DNA from 4 places in the Bradyrhizobium sp. USDA 4503 genome. Region 4 is predicted to be linked to each of the others. Evidence: predicted binding sites of a transcription regulator. Region 4 holds the regulator's gene; each other region holds the start of a gene.
What was found. The regulator PhoB, encoded in region 4, activates phosphate uptake and scavenging genes when phosphate is short. The targets are predictions, from matches to a motif close to TGTCATNNANCTGTCAT.
Positions count from the first base shown of each region.

Region 1: ppk2 (polyphosphate kinase 2) is a predicted target of PhoB. The motif match lies at 2,974-2,990, and genes of this name have one in related genera.
Region 2: ACVMIH_RS18925 (alkaline phosphatase D family protein) is a predicted target of PhoB. The motif match lies at 1,528-1,544, and genes of this name have one in related genera.
Region 3: ACVMIH_RS04690 (RNA degradosome polyphosphate kinase) is a predicted target of PhoB. The motif match lies at 1,981-1,997, and genes of this name have one in related genera.

Region 1 is NZ_JBSRXS010000001.1:8,622,933-8,627,286, forward strand. It holds gene ACVMIH_RS40445 (amino acid ABC transporter permease) at 1-187, shown strand, start outside; gene ACVMIH_RS40450 (transporter substrate-binding domain-containing protein) at 359-1,237, opposite strand; gene ACVMIH_RS40455 (DUF6294 family protein) at 1,411-1,833, opposite strand; gene ppk2 (polyphosphate kinase 2) at 1,986-2,918, opposite strand; gene ACVMIH_RS40465 (fumarylacetoacetate hydrolase family protein) at 3,067-4,239, shown strand.
Region 2 is NZ_JBSRXS010000001.1:3,893,989-3,898,342, forward strand. It holds gene ACVMIH_RS18925 (alkaline phosphatase D family protein) at 1-1,438, opposite strand, end outside; gene ACVMIH_RS18930 (hypothetical protein) at 1,753-2,184, opposite strand; gene ACVMIH_RS18935 (indolepyruvate ferredoxin oxidoreductase family protein) at 2,310-4,354, opposite strand, start outside.
Region 3 is NZ_JBSRXS010000001.1:984,026-988,379, forward strand. It holds gene ACVMIH_RS04690 (RNA degradosome polyphosphate kinase) at 1-1,907, opposite strand, end outside; gene ACVMIH_RS04695 (P-loop NTPase family protein) at 2,039-2,716, opposite strand; gene ACVMIH_RS04700 (CDP-alcohol phosphatidyltransferase family protein) at 2,805-3,347, opposite strand; gene purM (phosphoribosylformylglycinamidine cyclo-ligase) at 3,508-4,354, shown strand, end outside.
Region 4 is NZ_JBSRXS010000001.1:4,966,232-4,970,585, reverse strand. It holds gene pstB (phosphate ABC transporter ATP-binding protein PstB) at 1-344, shown strand, start outside; gene phoU (phosphate signaling complex protein PhoU) at 451-1,167, shown strand; gene phoB (phosphate regulon transcriptional regulator PhoB) at 1,313-2,023, shown strand; gene ACVMIH_RS23940 (GcrA family cell cycle regulator) at 2,264-2,776, opposite strand; gene ACVMIH_RS23935 (acetylornithine transaminase) at 3,264-4,354, shown strand, end outside.

The DNA.
Region 1 (4,354 bases), 3.7 Mb from region 4:
GAACACCTCGCTGGTCTCGATCATCGCGGTACCCGATCTCGTCTACAACGCGACCTTGATCAACGCCGACACCTACCGGCCGCTCGAGGTCTACACCATCGTGGCGCTGATCTATTTTGCGATCCTGTTCCCGTCGACGCTGGTGGCGAGGCGGTTGGAGCGCGGGCTGACCTACGACAAGGTGTGAGTTGCCTGACCTCTCCCGCTTGCGGGGGAGGTCGGATCGCATCGTTAGGTGCGATCCGGGTGGGGGCTCTCTCCATACATAGGGTGTCGCTTGTGGCGACACCCCACCCCGGCCCTCCCCGCAAGCGGTCGCAAGCGGGAGAGGGAGATCACTGCCGTCTCGGCAATCGCCTCAGATACTCAACTCCACCGGTACATCCTCGGGCTTGACGCCGGCAAGGCCGAGGCCCTTGACGAACCATTCGCGCATCTGGCCGATGCCGCGGTTGTAGTCGATCCACACCGAGAGAAAATCGCGCCAGCGCTTGTCGGCTTCGCGCCGTACCGCCGTGCCGCTCGCGATCGTCACTGATGGCGAGGCCAGGATCTTGTAGGTGCCGAGGTTCGGGTTCTTGGCGATCGCGGTCAGCCCGAGCACCAGCGCGTTGACCACGCAATCGACGCGACCCGACGACATTTCCAGCATCACCTCGTCGCGCGACTTCAGCGACTTGATGGTGGCGTTCGGCGCAAAGCGGCGCGCCACCGCCTCGTTGGCCGAGCCGACGTCGACCGCGATCTTGACCTCGGGCTTGTTGATGTCGGCCCAGGTCTTGGCTTCCAGCCCCTTCCTCAGCATCGCGCCGAACGGATGCGGGAACACCAGATTGGTGAAATCGACCACCAGCGCGCGCTGCGGCGTCGGGTTGAGCGCGAAGCCGAGGTCGATCTTGTTGGCCTGCAGATCAAGGATTGAATTGCCGTAGGTCGACTCGACATACTCCAGCTTGACGTCGAGCAGTTTGGCCAGGTCGTTGGCCATCTCGATCGAGAAGCCGGACCAGGTGCCCGAGGCGAGGTCCTTGTTGAAATAGGGCAGCTCGCCCGGCAGCACCGCGATCCGCAGCACCTTGTTGGCCCGGATGCGATCCAGCGTGTTGTCGGCTGGCGTCTGCGCCGAGGCCGGCGTTGCCATCGCGGCCGCGAGCGCCGCGCCGCTGCCGATCCCGAGCGCATAGCGCAGCGCGTCGCGGCGATCTTCGGAGATTTTGATGTCGTCGGATTGAGTCAAGCGGGCCTCCCTGCACCAAATCGGGGGAAGCCTAGCGTCGGTATCCGGTGCCAGCAAGTGCGCGCGCCTGCACCATTGGTAGGCAAGGCAAGGGCGCGGTCGCCTACGTGCCGGACTTCACCTCTCCCGCTTGTGGGGGAGGTCGAATAAGCCGCGAACCGCGCCCTTAGGGGTTAGCAACGATAGGTCATGTTCGCCCCTGTGACCGAAGAAAAGAAAACGGCGGGGAAGCTCAGTTCGGCTACCCAATCGAGCACTTGGTTGTCTGTCTGGGTTTCTGGACTTGAAAGGTGTGGAAATTGAAAAAGCACCGTCCCGTGAATGTCCAAAAGAACGAGACGATCGATAACCCAAACATCACCGTCGTCGGTCGAGAAAAATTTTGCCAGCAATTCTGCTGTTCCGTCAGAACGAAGCCTGAGAGTGGGGCCGTTGTTCAGGGTGCCGTTCAAGAAGCCGGACAGCTTGCAATCGCCGTAACGAATAGGCGCGCTCCAACTGAGGTCAAGGGTTTGGATAGCATGTGTCGCAACACCCTTATAGCTTTTTGGCTGGTCGGTCGCCGAGCTTTTGCTTTCAAGATGTTCTTTCAACATAGCGTACGCCTCCTTCTAGCCCGCGAATTGCGAGCAACCTCTGGTTTAAAGGGAGGGCGCAAAAGGACCAGTGAGCTGCCTCACAATCTCCAATCGCGATTTAGTGATCCTCCCCGTAAGCGGGGGAGGACAGAGCGCGCTCGTGCCCAGAATCAATATCGTCCCGGCACGTACATCTCCTGCGGGATCGGGCCGCGGTGATAGTCCGGGTTGCGCACCCGCGGCGGCAGCACCACCGGCTGGTGGGTGACCGCCTGATAGGGGATCAGGCTCAAGAGATGCGAGATGCAGTTGAGCCGGGCGCGCTTCTTGTCGACTGCATCGACGATCCACCACGGCGAGTCCTGCAGGTGCGTGCGTTCCAGCATCGTTTCCTTCGCCTTGGTGTAGAGCTCCCAGCGGGTCCGCGCCTCGACGTCCATCGGGCTCAGCTTCCACTGCTTCAGCGGATCCTGGATCCGCATCGAGAAGCGGAACGCCTGTTCCTCGTCGGTGATCGAAAACCAGTATTTCAGGAGGACGGTGCCGGAGCGGATCAGCATGCGCTCGAATTCCGGCACCGAGTTGAAGAATTCCTCATACTGCTCGTCGCTGCAGAACCCCATCACCTTCTCGACGCCGGCGCGGTTGTACCAGCTGCGGTCGAACAGCACGATCTCGCCGCCGGCCGGCAGATGCGAGACATAGCGCTGGAAGTACCATTGCGTGCGCTCGCGCTCGTTCGGCGCCGGCAGCGCCGCGATCCGGCAGACCCGCGGGTTGAGCCGCTGGGTGATGCGCTTGATCACGCCGCCCTTGCCGGCGGAATCGCGGCCCTCGAACAGCACGACGACCTTCTTCTTCTCGTGCTGCACCCAGTCCTGCAGCTTGACCAGCTCGCCCTGCAGCCGCAGCAATTCGCGGAAATAGAACTTGCGGTCGATCGACGGCCTGCCGGCGGCGCCGTCATGGTCGAGCTCGTCGAGCCTCACGTCGTCGAGCTCGAGCTCGAGTTCCTCGTCGAGGCTGTCGGCCATCTCCTGATGGATGCGGGCGCGCAAGGCTTCATCCCGGGAGGCTTCGTCGGTGAGGGCGGAGGTCGTCATGAAGGTCCGTCTTTCAGTGTGTTAGATGGATCGGACGGCAGCATTGACGGGCGATGTTACCCCTCTATGACAATGCCGTGACCGCTGTTTCACGCCGCCGGGCGGACTGTGCTAACAAGCCGACAAAACCAAAAAGGGAGATGTGCCGATGATTTCGCTCACGCCAAAAGACGTCCTGCCGGAGGACGGCACCGCCGGCACGCTGGTCGGGCGGGTCTGGTTGCCGCAGGCCGGCGGGCCCGCCGTCGTCGCGGTGCGGGCAGACGGTGTGTTCGATGTCACGGCGCGGTTCCCGACGGTGAGCGCGCTCTGCGAGGAAAGCGATCCCGCGGCCGCGCTGCGCGCCACGGGCGGCGAGCGGATCGGCGATTTCGAGGCGATCCTCGCCAACACCCCGCCCGACGGCCGCGACAAGGCCAGGCCGCACCTGCTGGCGCCGGTCGATCTCCAGGTGCTGAAGGCCGCCGGCGTCACCTTCGCAATCTCGATGCTGGAGCGCGTGATCGAGGAGCGGGCGCGCGGCAATCCGTCCTCGGCGGACGCGATCCGCAAGGAAGTGGTGCGCCTGGTCGGCGACGATCTCTCCAAGCTGAAGCCCGGCTCCGAGCAGGCGATGAAACTGAAGCAGGTGCTGATCGATCAGAATGCCTGGAGCCAGTATCTCGAGGTCGGCATCGGTCCCGACGCCGAAGTGTTCACCAAGGCGCCGACGCTGTCCTCGGTCGGATCAGGCATGGATGCCGGGCTGCATCCGAAGTCGACCTGGAATAATCCGGAGCCGGAGGTCGTGCTTGTTGTCTCCGCCGCCGGCAAGATCGTCGGCGCCGCGCTCGGCAACGACGTCAATCTGCGCGACTTCGAGGGGCGCTCGGCGCTGTTGCTGTCGAAGGCCAAGGACAACAACGCGTCCTGCGCGATCGGTCCGCTGCTCCGGCTGTTCGACCAGACCTTCTCGCTCGACGATGTCAGGAAGATGGATGTCGGACTGACCGTGACTGGCGCGGACGGCTTCGTGCTCGAGGGCCATTCCTCGATCAGCAAGATCAGCCGCGACCCGACCGATCTGGTCGCCCAGACCATCGGCCCCGTGCATCAATATCCTGATGGATTTGCGCTGTTCCTCGGCACGATGTTCGCGCCGGTCAAGGATCGCGATTCCAAGGGCGAGGGCTTTACCCACAAGCGCGACGACATCGTGACCATCGCCGCACCACAGCTCGGCAAGCTGGTCAACCGGATGCGCAATAGCGACGAATGCGAGCCCTGGACCTTCGGCGTCGGTGCGCTGATGAAGAACCTCGCACAGCGCAAGGTGCTGTGAGGATCGGGACGGGACGGCGACTCCACTACCTCGGCTGCTTCGTCGGCCGTGTGCGGCCTGTCGCGTGCGCGGCAGGTCGGCGCCGGGTTGCGCCGACAATCCGGTGACGTTCAGC
Region 2 (4,354 bases), 1.1 Mb from region 4:
ATTGCAGCTCGAAGCACGGCGCGAGATTGTCGCCCTGCTCGGCCGAGCAGCCCTTCTGGTACATCGCCTTCGGGCCAAAGGTGTTGTCGAGCTCGCCCGGCGACCAGGTGCCGGCATGCAGCGGACCGGAGACGAACTCCCAGAACGGCTCGAACTCCTGGAAAACCGCGCGGTTCGGATCATAGTGATGCGCGGCGGTGTAGTGCATGTCGGCGGTGAGCCACACCGTGTTGCGGACCCCGGCGCGCTTCATGAAGGACAACAGATCGGCGATCTCGTGCTCGCGCCGCGCGGGCGGCCCGTCGCCGAGCGCGACCGCATCGAGGCTGACGAGGCCGATCGGCAGATCCGCCGCGATCACCTTCCAGACAGCATCCGACGCCACCAGCTCCCGCTTCAGCCAGGCGAGCTGGCTCTGGCCGAGGATGCAGGCGTGGTCCGGATCGCCCTGCTTGTTCCAGCTGGAATCGCGATAGGAGCGCATGTCGATGATGAAGACGTCGAGCAGCGGCCCGTAGGGAATCTTGCGGTAGACGCGGCCATCGCGCTCCGGCATCAGCCGCATGGGCATGAATTCGTGGAAGGCGCGGCGTGCCCGTGCCACCAGGCGCGAGCTGCCGTCCGCCTCATAGCCGGTCGCATCGGTGGTGCCGAGTGGCGACCAGTCGTCGGCCACCTCGTGGTCGTCCCACTGCGCGAACATCGGCACCTCGGCGTGGAAGGCGCGGAAACTCTCGTCGAGCCAGTTGTATTTGTAGTTGCCGCGAAACTGATCGAGGCTCTGCGCGACGACGGATTTCTCCTCGGTGACGATGTTGCGCCAGATCTCACCGTTTGGGAGTTTCTGCTCCGACGGCACCGTGCAATCGGCGTAGATGTGATCGCCGGAATGGATGAAGAAGTCCGGACGCTCGTCCAGCATGGTGCGGTAGCTGCGCAAGCCGCCGCGCGCGGGGTCGATGCCCCAGCCCTGCCCGACGACGTCGCCGGACCAGACGAACGAGACGGGACGCCGGTCGGCCGGCGCGGTTCGGAAATGGCCGACCCGGCTTTCGCCTGATGTGCCCTCGCGGTCCTCGAAGCGCACGCGATAGAACAGGTCCTGGCCCGGCGGCAGGCCGTCGAGCAGCAGCTTGGCGGTGAAGTCGCGCTCGGGCAGCGCATCGGCGGACACGGTGCGCAGGATGCTGGCGAAGCTTTCGACCGCGGCGCATTCGATGTGCATCCGCGCGGCGCGATCGGCGCGCGCCCAGATGACACCGGAATCGCTTGCCACGTCGCCGGACTGGATGCCCGCAATCGCGGGCCGATCCGCGGCGCGGCTCAGATACGGTCTTGCCAGCGCGCCGAATCCCGCCAGCGCCGCGGTCGACGCCGAGCGCACCAGAAGCTGGCGCCGGGTGAGGCCTCGCCGCCTCGCGGAGTTCGCTGTCGGCATCGAATAACCTTCGTCGAATCGCAACGAAGGTTTTGCCTGCGCTCCTTGACTCCGGCCTTACGGTTTCTTGACTCTCCGCCGACGGTTTTGCGACGGCGGGATGACTCGGGGGCGGCTGCTGGGACGGCGGCCCCGGATATCGAGCGCTCAAGCACCAAACCCGTCATCCTGAGGAGGTCGCGAAGCGGCCGTCTCGAAGGATGAACGGCCCGTCCGTGGCCGATCCATCCTTCGAGGCTCGCTTCGCTCGCACCTCAGGATGACGGGTCAAGGATTGACGCACTTCGAGAAAGCAGAGGCGCGAGAGCGCCGCCTCACCGATGCCAGTTGCAGATGCCGCCGGTGCGGCACGGCCAGGTCTGGATCCGTGTGTCACGGGCCTCCGCATCGAGCGGGTTCGAGTGGCGGCGCGCGAGCTTGGCACGGGCGGGCACGCGCGCTTCCGCGCGCTTCTTCTCGTGCGGCGCGGTCACCCTGGTGGTCCGCACGGCTTTCTTCGGCGCGACTTTCGGCTCCTCGACCTGCGGCTCGACATTCGCATGCTGATCGGGGCCATGGTCGGTCTTCGCCTCGACCGGAACGGGCTCGAACTGCGCCGGCGGGCCAAGCGGCTTCGGCGACAACACTGCGCGTGAAAGATCGAGGCTGAAGAACTCGCTGGGGCGATACTCGTCAGCCAACGCCACGCCGCCCAAAGCCAGGCACGCGGTACAAACGGTTGCAACAAAAGCGTTTTTCAGGACCATCAAACGGCCTCCTGAAATCACTCGAACAGACAGCCATCATGTAGGGGCTCGGGCGTACGAATCCAGCCACCGCTTGCAGGCAGGGTTGCCGGTCAACCAGGGCGGCTGTGGAAAGTTCCCCGGCCTTACTCCGCCGCCTGCGCCAGCGGCTGGCTGATCGCGCGCTCCAGCCGAGCGCATTCGGTGCGGTAGCGGGCGACGTTGCCCTCCTTGATGTGGCCATAACCACGCACGAGCTCCGCAGCCTTCGCCAGCGCCACGAGGCGCGGCAAGTCGAGCGGCTTCTTGCCGTCGAGGTGACGCAGGATCATCGCCGAATACTCGACCGGCAATGCGCGCTCCATCTTGCGCTCGGCGGTATAGCCGAAGATGTCGAAGGCGGTGCCGCGCAGGCCCTTCAGCCTTGCAAGCATGCCGAACGCCGTGAAGATCCACGGACCGAATTCACGCTTCTGCAGCCGCCCGGTGACGGGATCGCGCTGGGCCAGCAGCGGCGGCGCCAGCAAGACCTTCAAGCCGGACTTGCCTTGGAATTGTTCCCTCAAGGCCTTGCTGAACTCGCCGTCGGAATAGAGCCGCGCGACTTCGTATTCATCCTTGTAGGCCATCAGCTTGAACAGGCCCTTTGCGAAGGCCTCCGTCAGGTCCTGCGAGCCCGGCGCGGCCGCCGCCTCGGCGGTGCGGACGCGCGCTACATCGTCGAGATAGCGCCTGGCGTAGGCCGCGTCCTGATAGTCGGTGAGGAATTTGGCGCGGAACGCGATCGCCTCATCAAGCGTCTTCTTGGCCGGCGCGGCGCCGGCGCTCTTGAAGCGTGCGGCGCTGACCACGCGTTGCAGATCATGCGCGGCGAGCCGGCCCCACGAGAACGCGGTCTTGTTCATCTCGATGGCGGCGCCGTTGAGCTCGATCGCCTTCAGGATCGCTTCCAGCGACAGCGGGATCGCGCCGCGCTGAAAGGCAAAACCGAGCATGAAGGCGTTGGTGGCGATGCTGTCGCCCATCAGCGCGGTGGCAAGCCCGGTGGCATCGAGGATATCGAGGTCGCCAGGCGTCACCGCGCCGTTTAGCGCATCGCGCATCGAGCTGGCTTCGAAGTCGATATCGGGATCGATCACGAAGCTCGCGGTCGGCAAGAGATCGGCGTTGACCACGGCGCGGGTGACGCCGCGCTCGGCGCGGCTCAGCGCCGGCACGCTGGTGGCGACGACGAGGTCGCAGCCGAGGATCAGGTTGGCATTGCCCGGTGCGATGCGCACCGTGGTCAGCATGTCGGAGGCGGGCGCGAGCCGGACATGGCTCATCACGGCGCCGTTCTTCTGCGACAGGCCGGTGAAGTCGAGCGTCGAACAGGCGAGCCCCTCGACATGCGCGGCCATGCCGAGCAGCGCGCCGATGGTGATCACACCGGTGCCGCCGATGCCGGTGATCAGGATGTTGTAGGGATTGCTCAACGCGGCCACAGGCGGCGTCGGCAAGTCGGCGAACAACGCCTTGGGTTCGGCGGCAGCGCGGTCCGCCTTGCGCAGCTTGGGGTCCTGCACCATCACAAAGCTCGGGCAAAAGCCCTCGATGCAGGAGAAATCCTTGTTGCAGTTCGACTGGTCGATACGGCGCTTGCGGCCGAGTTCGGTCTCCAGCGGCTGCACCGAGACGCAGTTCGACGCCACCGAGCAGTCGCCGCAACCCTCGCAGACGCGCTCATTGATGAAGACGCGCTTGGCCGGATCGGGGAACAGCCCGCGCTTGCGGCGACGGCGCTTCTCGGCGGCGCAGGTCTGGTCGTAGATCAGGACGGTGAGGCCCTCGATCTCGCGCAGGATGCGCTGCACGGCATCGAGCTCGCGGCGATGATGAATGGTAGCGCCGGCCGGGAAATAATTGGCGGGATATTTGTCTGGATCGTCGGAGACGATCGCGAGCCGCTTGGTGCCCTCCGCCCAGACCTGGTGTGCGATCTGCGACACCGTAAAGCCGCCCTCGGCCGGCTGGCCGCCGGTCATCGCAACCGCATCGTTGTAGAGGATCTTGTAGGTGATGTTGACGCCGGCCGCGGCCGCTGCGCGCAGCGCCAGCAAGCCGGAATGGGTGTAGGTGCCGTCGCCGAGGTTCTGGAACACATGCTGTTCGCTGGTGAACGGCGCCTGCCCGATCCAGCTCACGCCCTCCG
Region 3 (4,354 bases), 4.0 Mb from region 4:
ATGTCGGCGGACGAGATATACACAGCAGCTTTTGTGCTCGGCAGGCCCTGACCCATGCCGAAGCAATAGATTCGGCCGTGTTCCAGGAACCGGCCGATCACCGATTTGACGCGGATGTTCTCCGACAGTCCCGGCAGCCCCGGCCGCAGGCAGCAGATGCCGCGCACCACGAGCTCGACCGAGACGCCGGCCTGCGAGGCCTCGTACAGCGCGTCGATGATATCAGGGTCGACCAGCGCATTCATCTTCATCCAGACCGCGCCGGGCCGGCCGTGCTTGACGTGCGCGATCTCGCCGTGGATGTGCTCGATGATCCGCTTGCGCAGCGTCAGCGGCGACACCGCCATCTTCTCGATGTCGCTCGGCTCGGCATAGCCGGTGATGTAGTTGAAGACCCGCGCGACGTCGCGGCCGATGATCGGATCCGAGGTGAAGTAGGAGAGGTCGGTGTAGATGCGCGCGGTGACCGGGTGATAGTTGCCGGTGCCGGTGTGCACATAGGTCGTGAGATTGCCGCCCTCGCGGCGCACCACCATCGACAGCTTGGCATGCGTCTTCAATTCGATGAAGCCGTAGACCACCTGCACGCCGGCGCGTTCGAGGTCGCGGGCCCAGCGGATATTGGCTTCCTCGTCGAAGCGCGCCTTCAGCTCGATCAGCGCGGTCACCGACTTGCCGGCCTCGGCGGCTTCCGCCAGCGCGCGCACGATCGGCGAATTGTTCGAGGTGCGATAGAGCGTCTGCTTGATCGCGACCACGTCGGGATCGCGTGCCGCCTGCTGCAGGAACTGCACCACGACGTCGAAGGATTCGTAGGGGTGATGGACCACGAGGTCCTTCTGGCGGATGGCGGCGAAGATATCGCCGCCATGATCGCGCACCCGCTCGGGGTGGCGCGGCACATAGGGCGGGAATTCGAGGTCGGGGCGATTGAGGCGGGTGAGCTGCGACAGCTCGTTCATCGCCAGCACGCCGTCGACCAGGATCACTTCGTCGTCTGCGGCCGACAAGGCGTGCTGCACGAAGATGCGCAGCTCCTCTGGCATCGTGGCCTCGATCTCGAGCCGGATCACCGACCCGCGGCGTCGCCGCTTGAGCGCGGTCTCGAACAGGCGAACGAGGTCTTCGGCCTCTTCCTCGATTTCGAGTTCGGAGTCTCTGATGATGCGGAATGCGCCTTGGCCCTTGACGGTGTAGCCGGGGAACAGGCGGCCGATGAAGAGACCGGTGGCCTGCTCCAGCGTGATCAGCCGCGCCGGCGCGCCTTCCTTGTTGGAGGGGATGCGGATGAAGCGGTCGATCTTGCCGGGCATGCGGATCAGCGCGTTCATCGCCTTGCCGTCGGAGATCCGCGACAATTGCAGCGCCACCGTGAAGCCGAGATTCGGGATGAACGGGAAGGGATGCGCCGGGTCGATCGCCAGCGGCGTCAGCAGCGGGAAGATGCTGTGGAGGAAGTGATCCTCGATCCAGCTGCGCTCGGACTTGGTGACGTCGCGGCCGTCGACCAGTTGGATGCCGACCTTGGCCAGGATATCCCGCAGGTCGCTCCAGATCGCCTGCTGGTCGGAGGCGAGCTGCGAGACGGTCTTGTTGATCATCACGAGCTGATCGGCCGGCAGCAGGCCGTCCGGGCTGCGCTCGGTAATGCCCTCGCGGACCTGCGCCTTGATGCCGGCGACACGGACCATGAAGAACTCGTCGAGGTTATTCGCCGAAATCGACAGGAAGCGGACCCGCTCCAGCACGGGATGGCCGAGATTGACCGATTCCTCGAGCACCCGCCGGTTGAAGTGCAGCCAGGAGAGCTCCCGGTTGATGAAGCGTTCGGGGCTGGTCGCGATTGCGGGAATGGCGGGAAACTCCGCCTCTTTTTCTTTGATTTCAGTAGCTTGTGCCGAGTCCATAAAGTGCTGGTCCAATTCAGGGCAGGGGCCGGGGCGGTGTAGCCGAGAGCCGCAGAGACCATGTGATATTGCGATGACGTTTCGATGACATTGATGTTCCGCTCGCCTGCGCCGTCAAGCCGCGGGATGGATCAGGCGTCGCGCAACAGCTCCGCCGCCAGCGCCCGCGTGACGGGACGGCCGAGCCGGAGTGCCTCGGTATCCAGGAGCTCGACCGCCTGCCGGACGGCAACGTAGGAACGCTCGATCCGGTTGCTCAGATAGCTGACCAGCGGTTCGTCCACGCTCATCTGGCGGTCGGCGCAGAACTTGACGATCAGGCCGCGGAACAGCTGGTCGTCCGGCGGCAGCAGCGTCACGGTCGGCACCGCGCGGAGCCGCGACCGCAGGTCGCGCAATTCGATCTCGAACGCCGAGGGCGGAATGCGCGCCGTGATCAGCACGTAGGCATCGTCCTGGCGCGCCAGATTTAAAAGATGAAACATCGCGCGCTCGTCGAAATCCGCCGGCCTCAGGTCTTCGACGACGAGCGCACCGGTCGCAAGCGCGGTCGGCACCGTGTCGGCGGTCAGCGCATGCGCCGCGGTCGAGCGCGCGCCGGCGCTCTCGGCCCAGATCGCGGCGAGGTGGCTTTTGCCGGAGCCGTCAGGCCCGACCAGCAGCATGATTCGGTTTGGCCAGTCCGGCCAGCCGTCGATCAGCGCCAGCGCCGCCTCATTGGCAGGGCCCTCAAGGAAATCGTCGCGGGTCAGCTTCTCCTCGTGCGGCAGGGCCAAGGCCAATTGACGAGGTTGAACGCTACTGGCCACGCAAGTCTCCAAACCACTTCATTTTAGCCATGCGCAAACGCGTCGCGTTTGTCGCGGGAAAACCGGCTTCCACTTTTCCGGATCCCGCCTACCGAGCTTCGATCGTGCTCATGTGCCGCACCCACTCCACGAGATAGAGGGACACCGAACCCAAAGTAAAGATCGTGACCAGGCCCATCAGGATCAGGTCGTAAGGATGTGGCTGAAAGCCGAAGCCGAGCGAGGCCAGCACCAGCGCTGCGAACGCGACCTGCGCCACCGTGTTCAGCTTCGACACCATCAGCGGCTTCATCTCGACCGGCTTGTCGAACAACCATGACACAATCACGGCGGAGACGATCATGATGTCGCGTGACACCACGAGAATCACGATCCAGCGCGGCACCGCGCCCCAGATTCCGAGCGCGACATAGATCGACACCAGGAGCGCCTTGTCGGCGAGCGGATCGAGCAGGGCGCCGAGCTCGCTCGTCATGTTGAAGCGCTTGGCGAGGAAACCGTCGACCGCGTCCGAGACGCCGGCGATCACGAAGATCGCGAACGCAATCTCCATCTGGCTGGACACGATGGCCCAGACGATCACCGGCACCAGGATGATGCGGCCGAGGGTGATGATGTTCGGAATGCTCAACTTGGATCGCTTCCCGGCTAGAAGCCTGATTTTACTCGATATCCGGCTCTTTTGCGCAGCCGCCTTGTGTTATCTACATAGTATCGCGGCGGCAGCGCCGCGAGCCATTGCGCGGGGGCGGAATTCCTCGTAACCAGCCCCTGATCATCTGGAATTGGGCATGACCGAGCGCAAAAACGGGCTCACTTACGCGGATTCGGGTGTCGATATCGACGCCGGCAATCGACTGGTCGATCTGATCAAGCCGATGGTGCGGGCCACCGCGCGGCCTGGCGCGGACGCCGAGATCGGCGGTTTCGGCGGGCTGTTCGACCTCAAGGCCGCCGGCTTCAAGGATCCGGTCCTGGTGGCCGCGACCGATGGCGTCGGCACCAAGCTGAAGATCGCGATCGAGACCGGCATTCATGGCGGTATCGGCATCGATCTGGTCGCGATGTCGGTCAACGACCTCGTCGTGCAGGGCGCGGAACCGCTGTTCTTCCTCGACTATTTCGCCTGCGGCAAGCTGCACCCGGAGGCCACCGCGCAGATCGTCGCTGGTATCGCCGAGGGCTGCCGCGAATCCGGCTGCGCGCTGATCGGCGGCGAAACCGCCGAGATGCCCGGCCTCTACAAGGATGGCGATTACGACCTCGGCGGCTTTGCGGTCGGCGCGGCCGAGCGCGGCACGCTGCTGCCGACCGCGGATATCGCGGCGGGCGATGCCGTGATCGGGCTGGCTTCCTCCGGCGTGCACTCCAACGGCTATTCGCTGGTGCGCAAGATCGTCGAGCAGTCCGGCGTTGCCTATGACGCGCCGGCGCCGTTCGCGCCGGTCATGACGCTTGGCGCCGCGCTGCTGACGCCGACCCGGCTCTATGTGAAATCCTGCCTGCGCGCGATCCGCGACACCGGCGCGGTGAAGGGGTTCGCCCACATCACCGGCGGCGGCTTCACCGACAACATTCCGCGCGTGCTGCCGAAGCATCTCGGCGTCGGCATCGATCTGGCGCGGCTGCCGGTGCTGC
Region 4 (4,354 bases):
AGGACAAGCTGAACGCCTCCGGCCTGTCGCTCTCCGGTGGCCAGCAGCAGCGCCTGTGCATCGCGCGCACCGTGGCGGTGCGCCCCGAGGTGATCCTGTTCGACGAGCCGTGCTCGGCGCTCGACCCGATCTCGACCGCCAAGGTCGAGGAGCTGATCCAGGAACTCTCCGAGGACTACACGATCGCGATCGTCACCCACAACATGCAGCAGGCGGCGCGCGTCTCCGACAAGACCGCCTTCATGTATCTCGGCGAGCTGATCGAGTTCGACGACACCAACAAGATCTTCACCTCACCGGGCGATCGGCGCACCCAGGACTACATCACCGGCCGGTTCGGTTGACCGGCGCATGATCCGGAAAAGTGGAAACCGGTTTTCCGATCAGGTCATGCTAAAATTCAGGACACGAAGCCATGATCCCCGGGATCATGGTTGAGGGAGACAAGCGATGGCTTCTGAACATACCGCCAAGGCATTCGACAGCGACCTGCAGGAGTTGACCCGCCTGGTCGCCGAGATGGGCGGCCTGGTCGAACGAATGATTACCGAGTCGGTCGACGCGCTGATCCGTCGCGACGTCGCGCTCGGCAAGCGCGTGGTCGCCGCCGACATCGAGATCGACAATCTGCAGCGCAACATCGAAGAGCGCGCGGTGCTGACGATCGCGCGCCGCCAGCCGATGGCGATCGACCTGCGTGAGATCGTCAGCGCGATGCGCGTCGCCACCGATCTCGAGCGGATCGGCGACCTCGCCAAGAACATGGGCAAGCGCGTCGCGGCGCTGGAGAGCGATTTCCAGCCGCTGAAGTTGATCCGCGGCCTCGAGCACATGACCGACCTCGTGCTGTCGCAGGTCAAGTCGGTGCTCGACGCCTATGCCGCGCACGACCTGCCGGCGGCGATGAACGTCTGGAAGGGCGACGAGGAGGTCGATGCGATCTGCACCTCGCTGTTCCGCGAACTGCTCACCTACATGATGGAAGATCCGCGCAACATCTCGTTCTGCATCCATCTGATGTTCTGCGCCAAGAACATCGAGCGGATCGGCGATCACGCCACCAATATCGCCGAGACCGTGTTCTACATGATCGAGGGCCAGCAGATCACCGACAAGCGCCCGAAGGGCGACATGACCACTTTTGCCACCACGGTGCCGGGCAACTGAGGCATGATCGGCAAGCACGGAACCGGCAAGAGCGAAACTGGACGATCCTCGCGACAAATCGTTTCCGCGGGGACTATGCTCAAGGAAGTAAGCGTTTCGGTTTGCGTCTGGGCAACGGATCACCACAGAGAAAGAACTTAAACCGATGAGCGCACGCATTCTGGTAGTCGAAGACGAGGAAGCGCTGACGACGCTGTTGCGCTACAATCTCGATGCGGAAGGCTACGATGTCGAGACGGTGGGGCGCGGCGACGATGCGGATACAAGGCTGAAGGAGCGCGTTCCCGACCTCGTGGTGCTGGACTGGATGCTGCCGGGCCTGTCCGGCATCGAACTGTGCCGCCGCCTGCGGGCGCGGCCCGAGACCAAGCAGCTTCCGATCATCATGCTGACCGCGCGCGGCGAGGAAAGCGAGCGCGTGCGCGGGCTTGCCACCGGCGCCGACGATTACATCGTCAAGCCGTTCTCGGTGCCGGAGCTGCTGGCGCGGGTGAAGGGCCTGTTGCGCCGCGCCAGCCCGGAGCGGCTTGCGACCGTGCTGACCTACGGCGACATCGAGCTCGACCGCGAGAAGCGCCGCGTGGCGCGCTCGGGCCGTCCGATCGATCTCGGGCCGACCGAGTATCGCCTGCTCGAATTCTTCCTCGAGCATCCCGGCCGCGTGTTCAGCCGCGAGCAATTGCTCGACAGCGTCTGGGGCCGCGACATCTACATCGATGAGCGCACCGTCGACGTGCATATCGGCCGCCTGCGCAAGCTGCTCAATCCGGGCCGCGAGCAGGATCCGATCCGCACTGTGCGCGGCGCCGGCTACGCGCTCGACGACCGCTTTGCCAAGGCCGAGCCGCAGCCGTAACGGCCATGCGGCATTCATAAACCGCAACACGGCGTCGTCCCGGCGAAAGCCGGGACCCATACGCCGCGGCCAGCGCAATCGGCACGCGGCCAGACGGCTTTCTAACAACACCCATTCGTGGTTATGGGTCCCGGCCTGCGCCGGGACGACGCTGGTGATATAGCCGGGCTGGGTCACACAAAAAAATCCCCGCTTTCGCGGGGATTTGTCTTTGAGGTCTTCCGTCGTTTTCCCGAGTGCTCACTTGATCTGCGGTTTCGCCGACGGCCGGCGGCGATCGGCGGCGGGCTGGTAGGCGACGCGCGAGTGATGCGCGCAATAGGGCAGGCCGCCGAGCGCTTTGCCGCCGCAGAAGAAGAATTCCGGGCTCGAGGGATCGCCGACCGGCCAGTGACAGGTGGCCTCGTTGAGCTCGAGCAGCGACAGCCGCTGGCTCATCGGCACCACATTGTCGTAGGAGATCGGATCGGGCTCCATCTCGGCCTCGAAGGCGTGCGCCAGCGCGGTGTTGCCGCGCGAGACCGGGCGCGCCACCCGCATCATGTGCTGGGCGGGGCGGGCCTTGCGCTGCCGCGGCGCGGCCGTGGAGGGTGCCTTGGCGCGGCCGGAGAGGCCGAGCCGATGCACTTTGCCGATCACGGCGTTTCGCGTCACATTGCCAAGTTCCGCCGCGATCTGGCTGGCCGACAGGCCGGACTCCCAGAGCTTCTTCAGCTGCTCGACGCGATCGTCGGACCAGGTCAATACAGTCATCGCATTCTTCCCTTCGCGTAGCGCCGGCCAATCATTGGAGCGGCGCTGCGAGCCAATCTGGACAAATATCCCTGCGGCCAGAATCCCTTAGCCCTCGCCGGGCACGGTGTTGCGCCCGAACGTTTACGCGAGACACAAAGGCTACTTAGAGGGTCCAGTACCGCCGCACGAGATGTCGTACCCGACAGGCCAAACGCTACAATATGGCGTGACTCTGGCGCAAGAGTCCGCGGTCGTGCGTCCACATGTTCCCACACAGTTAAGCATCGCGATGAGGCTTTTCCACCGCACCGGAATGCTCCGGATTGCGCTCGTTTCGCATTGCAGGAAGGCCACTTCGTGGCGATTGACACTTACCGACCGCAGCATAGAATGCCCGCCACGTGCCGCCCGCAAAGGCGGCCGTTTTGTTTTCCGAAGCTGGCCGTTGCTGCGCTGGCGTCAAGGCGCGCGGCAATTGTCGGCTTAAAAACCGCCAGTGATCGTCATGACCAACGCTGCCACGTCGCATCTGCTCCCCGTCTTCGCCAGGGTCGATCTCGGTTTCGAGCGCGGTGAGGGCGCCTGGCTGATCGCAACCAACGGCGACCGCTATCTCGATTTCACCTCGGGCGTCGCGGTCAACGCGCTCGGGCACGCGCATCCGCATCTCGTCAAGGCGCTGCAGGAACAGGCGACCAAGCTCTGGCACATGTCGAACCTGTTCAAGAGCCCGGACGGCGAGGTGCTTGCCGCGCGGCTGTGCGAGCAGAGCTTTGCCGACTTCGTGTTCTTCTGCAATTCCGGCGCGGAAGCGATGGAGGGCGTGATCAAGCTGGTCCGCCACTATCACTTCTCCAAGGGCCATGGCGAGCGCTACCGCATCATCACCTTCGAGGGCGCCTTCCACGGCCGCACGCTGGGCACGCTGGCGGCGACCGGCTCGGCGAAATATCTCGAGGGCTTCGGCCCGCCGATGGACGGCTTCGACCAGGTGCCGCATGGCGACATCGACGCGGTGAAGAAGGCGATCGGTCCGCACACCGCCGGCATCCTGATCGAGCCGGTGCAGGGCGAGGGCGGCGTGCGCTCGGCGCCACAGGCGTTCTTCAAGGCACTGCGCGCGCTGTGCGACGAGCACGGCCTGCTGCTCGCCTTCGACGAGGTGCAGACCGGCATGGGCCGAACCGGCGAGCTGTTCGCCTACAAGCGCACCGGCGTCACGCCGGACGTGATGTCGCTGGCCAAGGCGCTCGGGGGCGGTTTCCCGATCGGCGCGGTGCTGGCGACCGCGCAGGCCGCGGCCGGCATGGCGCCCGGCTCGCACGGCTCGACCTTCGGCGGCAATCCGCTCGCGGTCGCCGCCGCCAATGCCGTGCTCGACGTCATGCTGAAACCCGGCTTCTTCGAGTATGTGCAGAAGATGTCGCTGCTGCTCAAGCAGAAGCTCGCCTCCGTCGTCGACCGCTATCCCGGCGTGCTGTCGGAGGTACGCGGCGAGGGGCTGTTGATCGGCGTCAAGGCCGTGGTGCCGTCGGGCGACCTGATCGCAGCGCTGCGCAGCGAGAAGCTGCTCACCGTCGGCGCAGGCGACAATGT